2 linked regions of the Cupriavidus necator genome follow. The protein of the gene in region 1 interacts with the protein of each later gene in a pairwise test. Links are inferred from orthologs where the notes say so. Each region holds a gene or a part of one and is shown in the gene's direction. Other genes may lie near its edges. The genes, in order: dnaA and I6H87_RS07915.

The links.
Region 2: the proteins of dnaA (region 1) and I6H87_RS07915 interact in binary tests that used the Escherichia coli proteins (3 or more experiments, as listed by UniProt). The link is inferred for Cupriavidus necator from one-to-one orthologs.

The regions. Positions count from the first base shown.
Region 1 is NZ_CP066018.1:1,510,083-1,516,972, reverse strand. The notes cover bases 2,573-5,571. They hold dnaA (chromosomal replication initiator protein DnaA), read left to right. Parts: upstream 2,573-3,188; coding sequence 3,189-4,955; downstream 4,956-5,571. Other genes in these bases: dnaN (DNA polymerase III subunit beta), read left to right, coding at 5,323-5,571. Outside these bases: membrane protein insertase YidC, read right to left, coding at 1-1,323; membrane protein insertion efficiency factor YidD, read right to left, coding at 1,345-1,656; rnpA (ribonuclease P protein component), read right to left, coding at 1,667-2,104; rpmH (50S ribosomal protein L34), read right to left, coding at 2,238-2,372; more of dnaN, read left to right, coding at 5,572-6,438; gyrB (DNA topoisomerase (ATP-hydrolyzing) subunit B), read left to right, coding at 6,668-6,890. UniProt on the Escherichia coli protein: Plays an essential in the initiation and regulation of chromosomal replication. Binds in an ATP-dependent fashion to the origin of replication (oriC) to initiate formation of the DNA replication initiation complex once per cell cycle.
Region 2 is NZ_CP066018.1:1,716,108-1,722,755, forward strand. The notes cover bases 1,308-4,064. They hold I6H87_RS07915 (phosphoheptose isomerase), read left to right. Parts: upstream 1,308-2,270; coding sequence 2,271-2,858; downstream 2,859-4,064. Other genes in these bases: rsmI (16S rRNA (cytidine(1402)-2'-O)-methyltransferase), read right to left, coding at 1,308-1,794; I6H87_RS07910 (YraN family protein), read left to right, coding at 1,813-2,208; I6H87_RS07920 (BON domain-containing protein), read left to right, coding at 2,905-3,765; I6H87_RS07925 (c-type cytochrome), read left to right, coding at 3,936-4,064. Also shown: I6H87_RS07900 (septal ring lytic transglycosylase RlpA family protein), read left to right, coding at 28-798; more of rsmI, read right to left, coding at 886-1,307; more of I6H87_RS07925, read left to right, coding at 4,065-4,286; I6H87_RS07930 (NAD(P)/FAD-dependent oxidoreductase), read left to right, coding at 4,302-5,567; I6H87_RS07935 (O-acetylserine/cysteine exporter), read left to right, coding at 5,658-6,548; I6H87_RS07940 (ArsR/SmtB family transcription factor), read left to right, coding at 6,596-6,648. UniProt on the Escherichia coli protein: Required for the timely initiation of chromosomal replication via direct interactions with the DnaA initiator protein.

The DNA.
Region 1 (6,890 bases):
CGGGATCTGGATCACGATGGGCAGGCAGCCGCCGAGCGGGTTGACCTTCTCGGTCTTGTACAGCCCCATCATCTCCTGGTTCATCTTCTGCGGGTCGTTCTTGTAACGCTCGCGGATCGACGTCATGCGCGGCTGCAGGTCCTTCATCTTGCCCATGGACTTGTAGCTCGCCGCCGACAGCGGGAAGAACACCAGCTTGATCAGCACCGTCAGCGCGATGATCGACCAGCCCCAGTTGCCCAGGAAGCCGTGCAGCTTCTCCAGCAGCCAGAACAGCGGCTTGGCCAGGATGGTCAGCCAGCCATAGTCCTTCACCAGCTCCAGGCCCGGGGCGATCTTCTCGAGCATGTGCTCTTCCTGCGGGCCGGCGAACAGGCGTGCATCGGTGGTCACCGTGGCGCCCGGGGCCAGTTCACCCAGCGGCTGCTGCACGCCCACGCGGTACAGGTGCGGATCGATCTGCTGGACGTAGAAGCTGTGCTCCTTGCCGGTCTGCGGGATCCAGGCCGAGGCAAAGTAATGCTGCACCATCGCCACCCAGCCATTGTTGGCGGCGGCCGGCACGGTGGCCTTGCCCTTGGCGATGTCTTCGAAGTCGATCTTGTGGTACTTGTCGGCGTCGGTGTAGACGGCCGGGCCGGTGAAGGTGCTGTAGAACTGCGACTGCTCGACCTTGCTGCCGTCGCGCGCCAGCTCCAGGTACAGCGTCGGCGAGACCGGCGCGGCACCCGCGTTGGTCACCGCGAATTTGGTGTCGACCACATAGCTGCCCTTGCGGAACACATAGGTCTTGACCAGCTTCACGCCGTTCTTCTCGGCGGTCAGCGCCACTTCCAGCTGCTCGGCGCCGTCCAGCGTGCGCGGGCCCGGGGCGGCGGTGAACACCGTGGTGTGGTTGGGCAGGTCGCCGCCGATCAGGCCCGAGCGTGCCATGTAGGTGCGCACGTTGTCACGCTCGAACAGCACCACCGGCTTGCCGTCCTTCTCATGCTCCTTGAGCAGCTCCAGGCGCGACACGATGCCGCCGGCGGTGTCGATCTCGGCGCGCACCGTGTCGGTGGTCACCACGACCTTCTCGCCGGTGGGCTGGGCCGCGGCCTGCGGCGCGGCCGGGGCAGCGGTACCCGCTGCGCCTGGCGCCACGTTGGCCTTGGGCACGTCGCCCTGCGCGGCAGCGCCGCTGGCGGCGGGCGCCGAGGCGGCCTGTTGGGTCGTGCTCGGGAAGAACATCGACGCATGGCCTTGGGAGCGCTGCCAGTTGTCGTAGAGCAGCACGAGGGACATCGAGAAGATGACCCAGAGGATGGTGCGTTTGATATCCATGTCTGGCTGTGGTCGGAGAAATCAGGGTCTGGGCAGACGGATCGCAACAGGCGCATGGCCTGCGGCGGCATGGACGGAACGGCCCGCGTGGGTGTCCGGCCTGGCAGTGTCGTCAGCTTCCGTGCCCGGCACGGGATCATACCCGCCTTGGGCGAAAGGATGGCAGCGGCACAGCCGGCAGGCGGCCATCCAGCTGCCGCGCGCGGCGCCGTGATGGATGACGGCGTCGCGGGCGTAGTCGGAACAGGTCGGCAGGAAGCGGCAACGCGAGCCCAGGTAAGGACTCAGGGCGATCTTGTAGATACGCAGCAGGGCTAGCAGGATCGGCTTCATGGCGGGGTGGTCAGGCTGGAAGGCCCGGTGCCTGGCTGGGTGGCGCAGGCGGAGCGGGGTTTGCCGCCGGCGGTGGCGGCAGCGGCCTGGCGGCAATTTCCAGCAAGCTGGTGATTTCCGCCAGGCACGCCTGTCTGACCGCCGCGCGCGTCGCAAATTCCGCGCGCGGGAACCTGGCTTGCAGGCGCAGCAGTACGTCGCGCCCGGCCAGGTGCTCACGGCGCTGGCGGAACAGCTCGCGCGCCATGCGCTTCACCAGGTTGCGCTCAGCGGCGCGCGGCGCGAACTTCTTGCCCACCACCACGCCAAGGCGGCCTTCCGGCCGGTCATTGGCGCGCACATAGAGCACGAAATGCGGGCTGCGACGCCGGGGCCGCAAAGCAAAAACGGATGAAAACTCATCCGTCTTTGTCAGCCTTGCGGCTTTGGGGAAGGCATGGGCAGACACGCTGGGCAATGCTGGCGAGAGATACTGCTGACTAACTAGCTGAGCCCTGCGGCAAGCTGCCGGCCGTCCCTGAGGTGAGGCGTCAGGCCATGACGGCAACGCAGTGCGCGCCGTCATACCAGTCGCCCCGGCCTCAGATGGCCAGGCGCTTGCGGCCCTTGGCGCGGCGTGCGTTGATGACGGCACGGCCGCCGCGGGTCTTCATGCGGACACGGAAGCCGTGGGTACGCTTGCGGCGGGTAACGGAAGGTTGGTAGGTACGTTTCATGTTGCACTCTCTGGTTGATCTGGGCGCGCCTGACACCGGCCGGTGCCGGGGTGCCGTGGCCGCCGCGTATGGTTCGCATGGGGCTGCCGCTGGCAAGACACTGCAGCGGGATTGCCGACGATTCTGGTTCTGTCTTGCTGCCGGCCGTGTTTATGCATGTGCAGGTCGCTAACCTGTTAGCAAGGACGGCACGAACAGGCCAGACCCGGCGATGCGCATACGTGATCCCCTGCCGCATCGCAGAACCCGGCATTTAACCGATTTTCTGCGGCAATGTCAAGGCGCAAGACTATGTGCACCGGCACAATTGCCACACCCGTCTGTGGCCCGTGGTGCGCCATTGTCCACAAAGGCCAGTGGGTAACTGCAAGTGTCCCGAGGGCCACCTCTACCGCATCCATCCACAGGCGAAGTCCCTGTTTTGCCTGAGATTTCCCCCGTTTCCACACCCCGGAAAGCCGCATCGCACCAAGGGTTGTGCACACAAATCCACTGCATTTGCACAAGTTATCCACAGACTTATCCTTTGTGGATAACTCAGGGGCGGGGGTACAATCCGGGTCCAAACACAACACGGGCTGCGTGGCGCAGGCGCAACCCGGGCCCCCACCGCGGCAACGCATGACTGAACGCACGCCAGTGCGGCGAGCCTGAAGGCTCGCTTGCTGCTGCATTGGCATGCCGCGGAGGCCTCACCGAACGGAATTGATTCCTAATACGGTAAGGATGGCCCGGATCGCGCGGCGTAGATGCTGCTTGTGGCGTGCCGGGGGAACCGCTGATTTGCGGCCGGGTACGATTACCAAAAAACAAACAATGCAAGATTTCTGGCAGGCGGCAGCAGCGCAACTAGAGCGCGAGCTGACGCCGCAACAGTTCAAAACGTGGATCAAGCCGCTGGCGCCCGTTGCGTTCGATGAAGAAACGCACGCGCTGCGCATTGCCGCGCCCAACCGTTTCAAGCTGGACTGGGTCAAGAGCCAGTTTTCGGGGCGCATCACCGCACTGGCCTGCGAGTACTGGGAGGCGCAGGTCAGCGTCCAGTTCGTGCTGGATCCCGCCGCTTCGGGCCGTGCCGCTGCCTATATGCAGCCGGCCCAGCCCGGCATGGGCCCGGGCGGCATGGACGGCCACGCAGCACCGGGTACGGGCATGGGCGGCTATCCCGGCGCCCAGCCGATGGGCGGCCAGGCCATGGGCCAGCCGCCGTTCGCCATGCCCGGCCAGCAGCCCGGCTATGGCTATGGCGAGCCGGTCAGCGCGGCCGGCTACGGCATGGGGCAACCGCCCTATGGCAATCCGGGCAACCCGGGCAATCCGGCCGGCATGCCGTCCGCCGCACCGGTCCCGGCCGGTGCGCGCGGCCAGCCCCACCCTGGCCAGCACGGCCACCAGCCGCACGGCGCCGACATGGGTGAGATCGACGTGGTCCAGATGGACCCCGCCGAAGCCAGCGCCCGCTCCTACCGCGCGCCGCCGCAGCAACCCCAGCAGCAGCCGCACCAGCAGATGGGCGGCGCCACGCCGATGCCCGGCCACCAGCCCAGCGACACGGTGCATGAGCGCTCGCGCCTGAACCCGATCCTGACCTTTGACAACTTCGTCACTGGTAAAGCCAACCAGCTGGCCCGCGCCGCGGCCATCCAGGTGGCCAACAACCCGGGCAAGTCGTACAACCCGCTGTATCTCTATGGCGGCGTGGGCCTCGGCAAGACTCACCTGATCCACGCCATCGGCAACTTCATGTTGCTGGAGAACCCGCGCGCGCGCATCCGCTACATCCACGCCGAGCAGTACGTGTCCGACGTGGTCAAGGCGTACCAGCGCAAGGCGTTCGACGAGTTCAAGCGCTACTACCACTCGCTGGACCTGCTGCTGATCGACGATATCCAGTTCTTCTCCGGCAAGAACCGCACGCAGGAAGAGTTCTTCTATGCCTTTGAGGCCCTGATTGCCAACCGGGCGCAGGTGATCATCACCAGCGATACCTACCCGAAAGAGATTTCCGGCATCGACGACCGCCTGATCTCGCGCTTCGACTCGGGCCTGACCGTGGCCATCGAGCCGCCCGAGCTGGAAATGCGCGTGGCCATCCTGATGAAGAAGGCCGCCGCGGAAAACGTCAACGTGCCCGAAGAGGTTGCCTTCTTTGTCGCCAAGCACCTGCGCTCAAACGTGCGCGAGCTGGAAGGCGCGTTGCGCAAGATCCTGGCGTTCAGCAACTTCCACGGCAAGGACATCACCATCGAGGTGACGCGCGAAGCGCTCAAGGACCTGCTGACTGTGCAGAACCGCCAGATCTCCGTGGAGAACATCCAGAAGACCTGCGCGGATTTCTACAACATCAAGGTCGCTGACATGTATTCGAAAAAGCGCCCTGCCAATATTGCACGGCCGCGCCAGATTGCGATGTACCTGGCCAAGGAGCTGACGCAGAAGAGCCTGCCCGAAATCGGCGAGCTCTTTGGCGGCCGCGACCACACCACCGTGCTGCATGCCGTGCGCAAGATCGCCGACGAACGCAGCAAGGACGCGCAGCTCAACCATGAACTGCACGTGCTGGAGCAAACGCTCAAGGGCTGATGCATGGCCGATGCCCGGGGACCCCCGGGAAGGCGTTTTGAAGGGTCGGCCCCTCGGGGCTGGCATACTGTAGGGTGCGCGCCACGGACATCCCGTGGCGCCTGGGGAATTAACGTCAGCGTCGCCGGGGCAAGTGTCCGGAAAATGGCCACTGATAAGGCTTTGCGGTGAGTCGGGACGGGATGGCAAGTACGGGCAGCGCCAGCGTGGCTTTTTGGGCACAGCTGGCCCCCCGGCCGGTCCCGCCCCGCTTCACCGCAGCGGCTTATCCTTGGTACAATGGCATATTAACTCCTTGATTCCTAAGTGAATTCGGAGTTGTTTGCGTTCTGCGGTCGCCGATTACAAACGACGAAGGATAAATTCAATGCAATTGGTCAAAACCTCGCGAGACAACCTGCTGCGTCCGCTGCAAATCGTGAGCGGCATCGTGGAGCGCCGCCACACCCTCCCGATCCTGGCCAATCTGCTGATTCGCAAGTCCGGGTCCAACGTTTCCTTCCTCTCGACCGACATCGAGATCCAGATCACCACGCACGCCGAATGCGGCGTAGGCAGCGACAGCGTTGCCACCACCGTGGCCGCGCGCAAGCTGCTGGACATCCTGCGCGCCATGCCTGACGGCGACGTGGCCCTGTCGCTCAACGACAAGCGCATGACCGTGCAATCCGGCAAGAGCCGCTTCGCACTGCAGACGCTGGCCGCCGAGGAATTCCCGACCGTTGCCGAAGCCAGCGAATTCAACGCCAGCGTCAGCCTGCCGCAGAAGACCTTCAAGCACCTGCTGGCGATGGTCCACTTCGCCATGGCGCAGCAGGACATCCGCTACTACCTGAACGGCATGCTGCTGGTGGTGGAAGGCAAGAAGGTGATGGCAGTCGCCACCGACGGCCACCGCCTGGCCTACTGCGGCGTTGAGCTGGAAACCGAAGCCGTCGGCGTGGGCGCGCGCCAGGAAGTCATCATCCCGCGCAAGACCATCCTGGAACTGCAGCGCCTGCTGGAAGACAACGACGATCCGGTGCAGGTGCAACTGGCCGCCAACCAGGTCAAGTTCACGTTCGCCAATATCGAACTGATCTCCAAGCTGGTGGAAGGCAAGTTCCCTGACTTCCAGCGCGTGATTCCCAAGGGCTACAAGAACGCCTTCGCCATCGACCGTGTGCGGCTGCAGCAGGCGCTGCAACGCACCGCGATCCTGACGACCGACAAATTCAAGGGCGTGCGCTGCATCCTCGACACGCACATGCTCAAGATCAGCTCCACCAACGCCGACCAGGAAGAGGCGCAGGAAGAGCTGGAACTCGATTACTCGGGCGACGCGCTCGATATCGGCTTCAACGTGACCTACCTGCTTGACGTGCTTGCCAACCTGAAGAGCGAGCAGGTGCAGGTCAGCCTCGGCGACTCGAATTCGAGTGCGCTGATTACCGTGCCGGAAGACGACAACTTCAAGTACGTCGTCATGCCGATGCGCATCTGATGATCCGGTAACAGGACCAGACCAGACAAGAACCGGAGCAGCAAACGGCACGCAACGACACCCGGCCCAGGCCGGGAAGTCCTGGGGATGACCATCCCGCAGCGGGGGCAGGATCGAAACGACGATCCGCCCCTTTTGCCGTTTTTAGTAACCCGCCATGCGGACCTTTTCGCGCCCCGCCGCTATGCCGGCCCGGCCCGAATTCCGCCATTGCCGTGAGTAGAAAGACATGACCGAACAGCAGAACCCGCAGCAGGAAAACACCTACGGAGCCTCTTCGATCCAGATCCTGGAAGGCCTGGAGGCGGTACGCAAGCGTCCGGGCATGTATATCGGTGATACCTCCGACGGCACCGGCCTGCACCACCTTGTCTTCGAGGTGCTGGACAACTCCATCGACGAAGCGCTGGCCGGCTACTGCACCGAGATCCAGGTCACCATCCACAGCGACA
Region 2 (6,648 bases), 210 kb from region 1 along the record:
TAAAGAGTCAATGTTAGACTGCCGCCCATGTTACGGATCTCCGCTCTCGTTAAGCGCTGGCAACGGCTGGCCAAGCTCGGCGCATGCACCGCATGTGCCGTGGTGCTGGCCGCCTGTGCCACGCCCCCTGAAGGCGACAACGCAAGCAACGACAACGCTGGCGCCGTGCCCACGCGCGCGGCAAAGAACGGCAAGGCCGGCAAGACCGATCGCACCGACGCAGACAACAAGTCCGCGCGCGCCTCGGGCGGCGGCAGCTGGAACCTGTTCGGCTATGACGCGGACGATGGCCGCAGCGGCAGCTCGCTGGACGGCCTGCGCGCCGACATCGGCACGTTCGAGCAGCGCGGCGTTTCGTCCTGGTACGGCAAGGGCTTCCATGGCCGCAAGACCGCCAACGGCGAACGCTTCGACATGCGCGCCATGACCGCCGCCCATCCGACGCTGCCGCTCGACAGCTGGGTGCTGGTGCGCAACCTGCGCAACAACAAGGTTGCAGTGCTGCGCATCAATGACCGCGGGCCATACCACGGCAACCGCGTGCTGGACGTGTCCTACGGCGCCGCGCGCCGCCTGGGCTTCGTCGAACGCGGCGCCACCAACGTCGAAATCCGCCGCCTGACGCGCACCGAAGTGGCCGCGCTGGGTCCGCAGATCGATGCCGGCGGCACCGAGGCCGGCGACGGCAGCGGCGACGACGACGTATCCGTGCCGGAACTGGCCAACTCGCTGGCGCCCGCCAAGGCGCGCAAGTCGACCAAGGCCGGCGGCAAGACCGTCAAGCGCACACGGCGCTGACCAGGGCAGCGCCGCCGCATGCCGCCGCGCGCTGACACCTCTGCTTTACCTTCCTCCTCCCGATCCCGGGATCACGCGCGCACCGCGTCAGTCCTCTGCCTGCCCCGCGCGCTGCGCCAGCGCCAGCTGGTAGAGCGCATCGGTGCCGGCGCCGGTGATGGCGGCCGCCAGCTTGGCGGCGCGCTTGGCCGGCAGTTCCGCCAGCAGCAGCGCCAGCACGCGCTGGGCCTCGGCATCCGGCAAGCCATCCGCGGCAGTTGCGGCGCCAGCGCCTTCCACCACCAGCACGAATTCCCCCTTGGCCCGGTTCGGGTCGGCGGCCAGCCAGGCCGGCGCCTGCGCCACGGGCAGCACGGCGATGTCCTCGAACAGCTTGGTCAGTTCACGCCCGACCAGCAGCCGGCGCTCGCCTGGCAGGCCCGCGGCCAGCGCTGCCAGCGTGTCGGCAATGCGGTGCGGCGCCTCGTAGCAGACCCAGGCGTGGTCCAGCGCCGCCAGCCGGGCGATGGCCTCGGTGCGCGCCTTGGGCTTGCTGGGCAGGAAGCCGACAAAGGTGAAGCGGCCTTCGCCGGCATCGAGCATGTCGCCCGCCACCGACAGCGCGGCCACCGCGGCACTGGGGCCGGGCAGTGGCACCACCGGATGGCCGGCGGCGCGCACCGCCTCGACCAGGCGCGCACCCGGGTCGGAGATGCCCGGCGTGCCGGCGTCGGAGACGTAGGCGATGCGCTCGCCGGCCGCCAGGCGCGCCGCGATGCGGCCCGCGGCCTCGCGCTCGTTGTGCTCGTGCACGGCCACCAGCGGCCGCTGCAGGCCCACGCGCGACAGCAGCTGGCCGGTATTGCGGGTGTCTTCGCAGGCCACGGCGTCGGCCAGGCCGAGCACATGCAGCGCGCGCAGCGACAGGTCGGCGACGTTGCCGATGGGCGTGGCCACGACATAAAGGGTGCCGGCCGGGTAGGACTGGCTGGCCGCCAGGGAGATCCAGTCACTCATGCTTGAGAACTTCCGTTGATGCCATCATTCAAATCCACCACGCAGTTGCAAAACACACAGCTACGCGGTGCGCAGGCGGAGGACCGGGCCCTGGCACACCTGCGGCGCCAGGGCCTTGAGCCCGTGGTGCGCAATTATCGCTGCAAAGGCGGCGAGATCGATCTGGTCATGCGCGCGCCGGACGGCACGCTGGTGTTCGTTGAGGTGCGCCAGCGCAGCGGCCGGGGCTTCGGCGGCGCGGCCGCCAGCGTCACGCCGGCCAAGCAGCGGCGCGTGCTGCTGGCAGCAGCGCACTACCTGGCCACGCTGGCGCAGGTGCCGCCGTGCCGCTTCGACGTGGTGGCCCTGGAACCCGGCCGGCTGGACTGGCTGCAGCATGCCTTTGACCAGGATGCCGCCGGGGCTGGTTCATAATGCGCGGCAGACCCTAAGGTACGATCCGCGGATCGCAATGGCAACAACAAGGCCCCAGAGCCATGAGTATCGACAGTATCCAGCAACAATTTCTAGACAGCGCCGAGACCAAGCGACAGGCCGCGGCGGTGATGGCCCCCTATATCGACGCCGCCGTGGAACGCATGGTCGGCGCGCTGACCAGCGGCAACAAGATCCTGGCCTGCGGCAACGGCGGCTCCGCAGCCGATGCGCAGCACTTTGCCGCCGAACTGGTCGGGCGCTTCGAGCGCGAGCGCCCCGGCCTGGCCGCGATCGCGCTGACCACCGACAGCTCGATCCTGACCGCGATCGGCAACGACTATGACTTCAGCAAGGTGTTTTCCAAGCAGGTCGAGGCGCTGGGCCAGCCCGGCGACATCCTGCTGGCGCTTTCCACCTCGGGCAATTCTGCCAACGTGATCGCCGCCATCGAAGCCGCGCGCCAGCGCGAGATGGCCGTGGTTGCGCTGACCGGCAAGGGTGGCGGCACCATCGCCGGCCTGCTCGATGAATTCGATATCCACCTGTGCGTGCCGAGCGAGCGCACCGCGCGCATCCAGGAAGTGCACCTGCTGACCCTGCATTGCCTGTGCGACGGCATCGACGAGGCACTGCTCGGGGAAGCCTGATGCTGCCTTCCTCCCATTCCCAACATCCAGCCACAGCAAGGACCGCATGACGAACCTGCCCACTACGCAAGCCCCCCGGAACGGCGCCGGCGCGCGCCATCCTTCCCGCACCGCCGGCCTTGGCCGCGCCAGCCTGGCCGCGGCGGCCGTGCTGGTCTGCGCCACCCAGCTCGCCGGCTGCTTCCCCGTGATCGCCGGCGCCATGGGGACCGGCGTGGCCATGGCCACCGACCGCCGCCCGGCCGCCACCCAGACCGTGGACCGCGGCCTGCAGCTCGAGGCCGAGAACACCATCAACTCGCGCTACCGCGGCCAGGCCCGCGTCAACGTGACCGTGTTCAACCGCAAGGTGCTGCTGACCGGCGAAGCCAGCAACGACACCGTCAAGCAGCAGGTCGAGCAGTATGTGCGTGGCCTGCAGAATGCGCGCGTGGTGATCAATGAGCTCGAGGTCGTCAACTCGCCGGGCTTCATGACCCAGAGCCAGGACGCCTACCTGACCAGCAAGGTCAAGACCCTGCTGATGACCGCCGACGGCGTGCCGTCCAACTCGATCAAGGTCACCACCGAGAAGAGCGTGGTCTACCTGCTGGGCGTGGTCACCGCCGCCGAGGGCGACCGCGCCACCGACGTGGCGCGCAATGCCTCGGGCGTGACCAAGGTGGTCAAGGCCTTCGACTACGTCAACGACACCGAGCGCGCGCGCCTGGACTCGGCTTCCACCTCGCAGAACCCGTCGTTCGACGGCAATGTCGGCACGCCGGCGCCGGTGCAGTCGGTGCCGGGCGTGGGCGGTCCGATCGATGCGCCGGCCGGGGCCGCCACGGGCACCACCGCGACCACCAGCCCGGTCGCCGCACCGGTGACTTCGCCGGTGACGCTGCCGCCGGGCCGCAACCTGCCCTGAGCACACGCCCGGCCCAGCTTCCCGGGCCGGTTCCGACGGCGTCCGCTCATGCGGACGCCGTTTGTCCTTCTGCGGTTTTCACCGCACACGGTCCCTGCCCGATGTGCTACGGTAGCCACGCCGGCCGCCCCCAAGCGGAACCCAGTGCCGGCCCTACACGGAGCGAGACCATGACAATCTTCCCCCGGCCCGCTGTGTTGCTGCGGCTGGCGCTGCTGGCCGCGGCGCTGTGCGGCGCCCAGCCGGCGCTGTCGGCAGACAGCGCCGCCCCTGCCACCGATGCCGCGCTGCGTGCGCGCAGCCAGGCCGCCGCCTGCACCAGCTGCCACGGCCCCGCCGGGCGCGCGCCGGCGGGCAGCACGATCCCGCCGCTGGCCGGCCGCCCGCAGGCGGAACTGGCCGCGCAGATGCAGGCCTTCAAGGCCGGCACGCGGCCGGCCACGGTGATGCACCAGATTGCCAAGGGTTACAGCGACGACCAGATCGCGGCCATCACGGCGTGGTTCGCCGCGGTGCGCTGACAGCGGGGGACTACCATGCAAAGACGAAGCTTCCTGGGCGCCGCGGGCGCCGCAGTACTGGGTTCGGTCGGGGTCGGGTCGGCACGCGCCGCGGCGCCGGCCAGGGTGGTGGTGGTGGGTGGTGGCTACGGCGGCGCCACCGCCGCGCGCTACCTGCGCGAGTGGAGCGGCCAGGCGATCGAGGTCACGCTGGTCGAACCCAATCCGGCCTTTATCTCCTGCCCGCTGTCGAACCTGGTGCTCGGCGGCAGCCGGCAGCTGGCGGACCTGACCTTGCCGTACGACGCGCTGGTGCGCCGCCACGGCGTGCGGCTGGTGCGCGATACCGCCGTGGCCATCGACCCGGCCAAACGGACCGTGCGCCTCGCGGGCGGCGCCACGCTGCCCTACGACCGCCTGCTGCTGTCGCCCGGCGTCGAAATGATGAGCGATGCGCTGCCCGGGCTGAAGCAGCCCGGCGGCGACCAGGTCCTGCACGCCTGGAAGGCGGGCCCGCAGACCGTTGCGCTGCGCCGCCAGCTGGAGGCCATGCCGGACGGCGGCACCTATGCCATCAGCGTCCCGCTGGCGCCCTACCGCTGCCCGCCGGGACCCTACGAGCGCGCCTGCCAGGTGGCGTACTACTTCAGGCAGCACAAGCCGCGCAGCAAGGTGCTGATCCTGGACGCCAACCCCGACATCACCTCCAAGGCCGGGCTGTTCCGCAAGGTGTGGGCGTCGCAGTACCCGGGCATGGTGGAATACCGGCCGCAGTTCAACGCGGTGGATGTGGACCCCGCCACGCGCACGCTCAAGTTCGAGGTGCAGGACGACGAGCGTGCCGACGTGCTCAACGTGCTGCCACCCCAGCGCGCCGGTGCGATCGCGGTGTCGGCGGGGCTGGCCACGGCCAATGGCAAGTGGTGCGAGGTGGACTTCGTCACCTTCGAGTCGCGCGCCGCGGCCAATATCCACGTGATCGGCGATGCCATCCAGATCGCGCCGCTGATGCCCAAGTCGGGCCATATGGCCAACCAGCATGGCAAGGTCGCGGCCGCGGCCATGGTCGCGCTGCTGTCGGGCCGGGCACCCGACCCGCAGCCGCTCTACAACAACACCTGCTACAGCTTCACCTCCGACCGCGAGGCGGTGCACGTGGCCAGCGTGCATCGCTATGACGCGGCGCAGAAGACCATGGTCACGGTGCCGGGATCGGGCGGGCTGTCGGAGGCGCCGAACCAGCTCGAAGGCGACTACGCACTGGCATGGGCCAAGGGCATTTGGGCGGAGATGCTGGGGTAGGTGCAGGGCGGGCCATGCCCCGAAGGCCGGGGGCTGCTACCCTACGGGTTTTGTCCGGCACTGTGCCGGGCCGCGCCCCCCAGCCCCCTCATGCAAGCCAGAGACCGTCTACTCGCCCTCGCCATCGTCTGCGTCTGGGGCGTCAACTTCGTCGTCATCAAGGTTGGCCTGGCGGACATGCCGCCGATGCTGCTGGGTGCGCTGCGCTTCCTGCTGGTGGCGTTCCCGGCGATTTTCTTCGTGCCGCGCCCGCGCGTGCCGTGGCGGCTGCTGCTGGCCTACGGCGTCACCATCAGCCTGGGCCAGTTCGCCTTCCTGTTCTACGCCATGGCGGTCGGCATGCCGGCCGGCCTGGCCTCGCTGGTGCTGCAGTCGCAGGCCTTCTTCACGCTGGCCATTGCGGCGCTGTGGCTGGGCGAGCCGGTGCGCTGGCACAACATCGCGGGCATGGCGGTGGCGGCGGGCGGGCTGGCCCTGATCGGGGCCGGTGCCGGCAGCGCCGGCGGCATGAGCGTGGCGGGCTTCGTGCTGACGCTGTGCGCGGCGTTCTGCTGGGCCAGCGGCAATATCGTCAGCAAGAAGATCGGCCCGGTCGACCTGCTGGGGCTGGTGATCTGGGGCGCGCTGATCCCGATCGTGCCGTTCGCCTTGCTGTCGCTGTGGGTCGAGGGCCCGGCGCGCATCGTGCAGAGCGTCACCCATGTGTCGGGCATGGCCGTGTTCGCCGTGGCCTACCTGGCCTTTGCGGCGACAGTGTTCGGCTACACCATGTGGGGCCGGCTGCTGACGCGCTACCCGGCCAGCCAGGTGGCGCCGCTGACGCTGCTGGTGCCGGTGGTGGGGCTGGTGTCGGCGCATGTGCTGCTGGGCGAGGACCTGTCCGGCGCGCAGTGGGCGGGCGCGGCAGTGGTAATGGCCGGGCTGCTGCTCAATGTGTTCGGCCAGCGCCTGTGGGCGGGCAGGGCGCTGGCGCGCCGCTGATCCTCCCGCCGCACTTATGCTGTGCTGCATCAGTGGGTAAACACTATATGCGCATTCACGCATATACGAATATATTGGATGCCATGGAAGAGCTGGATCG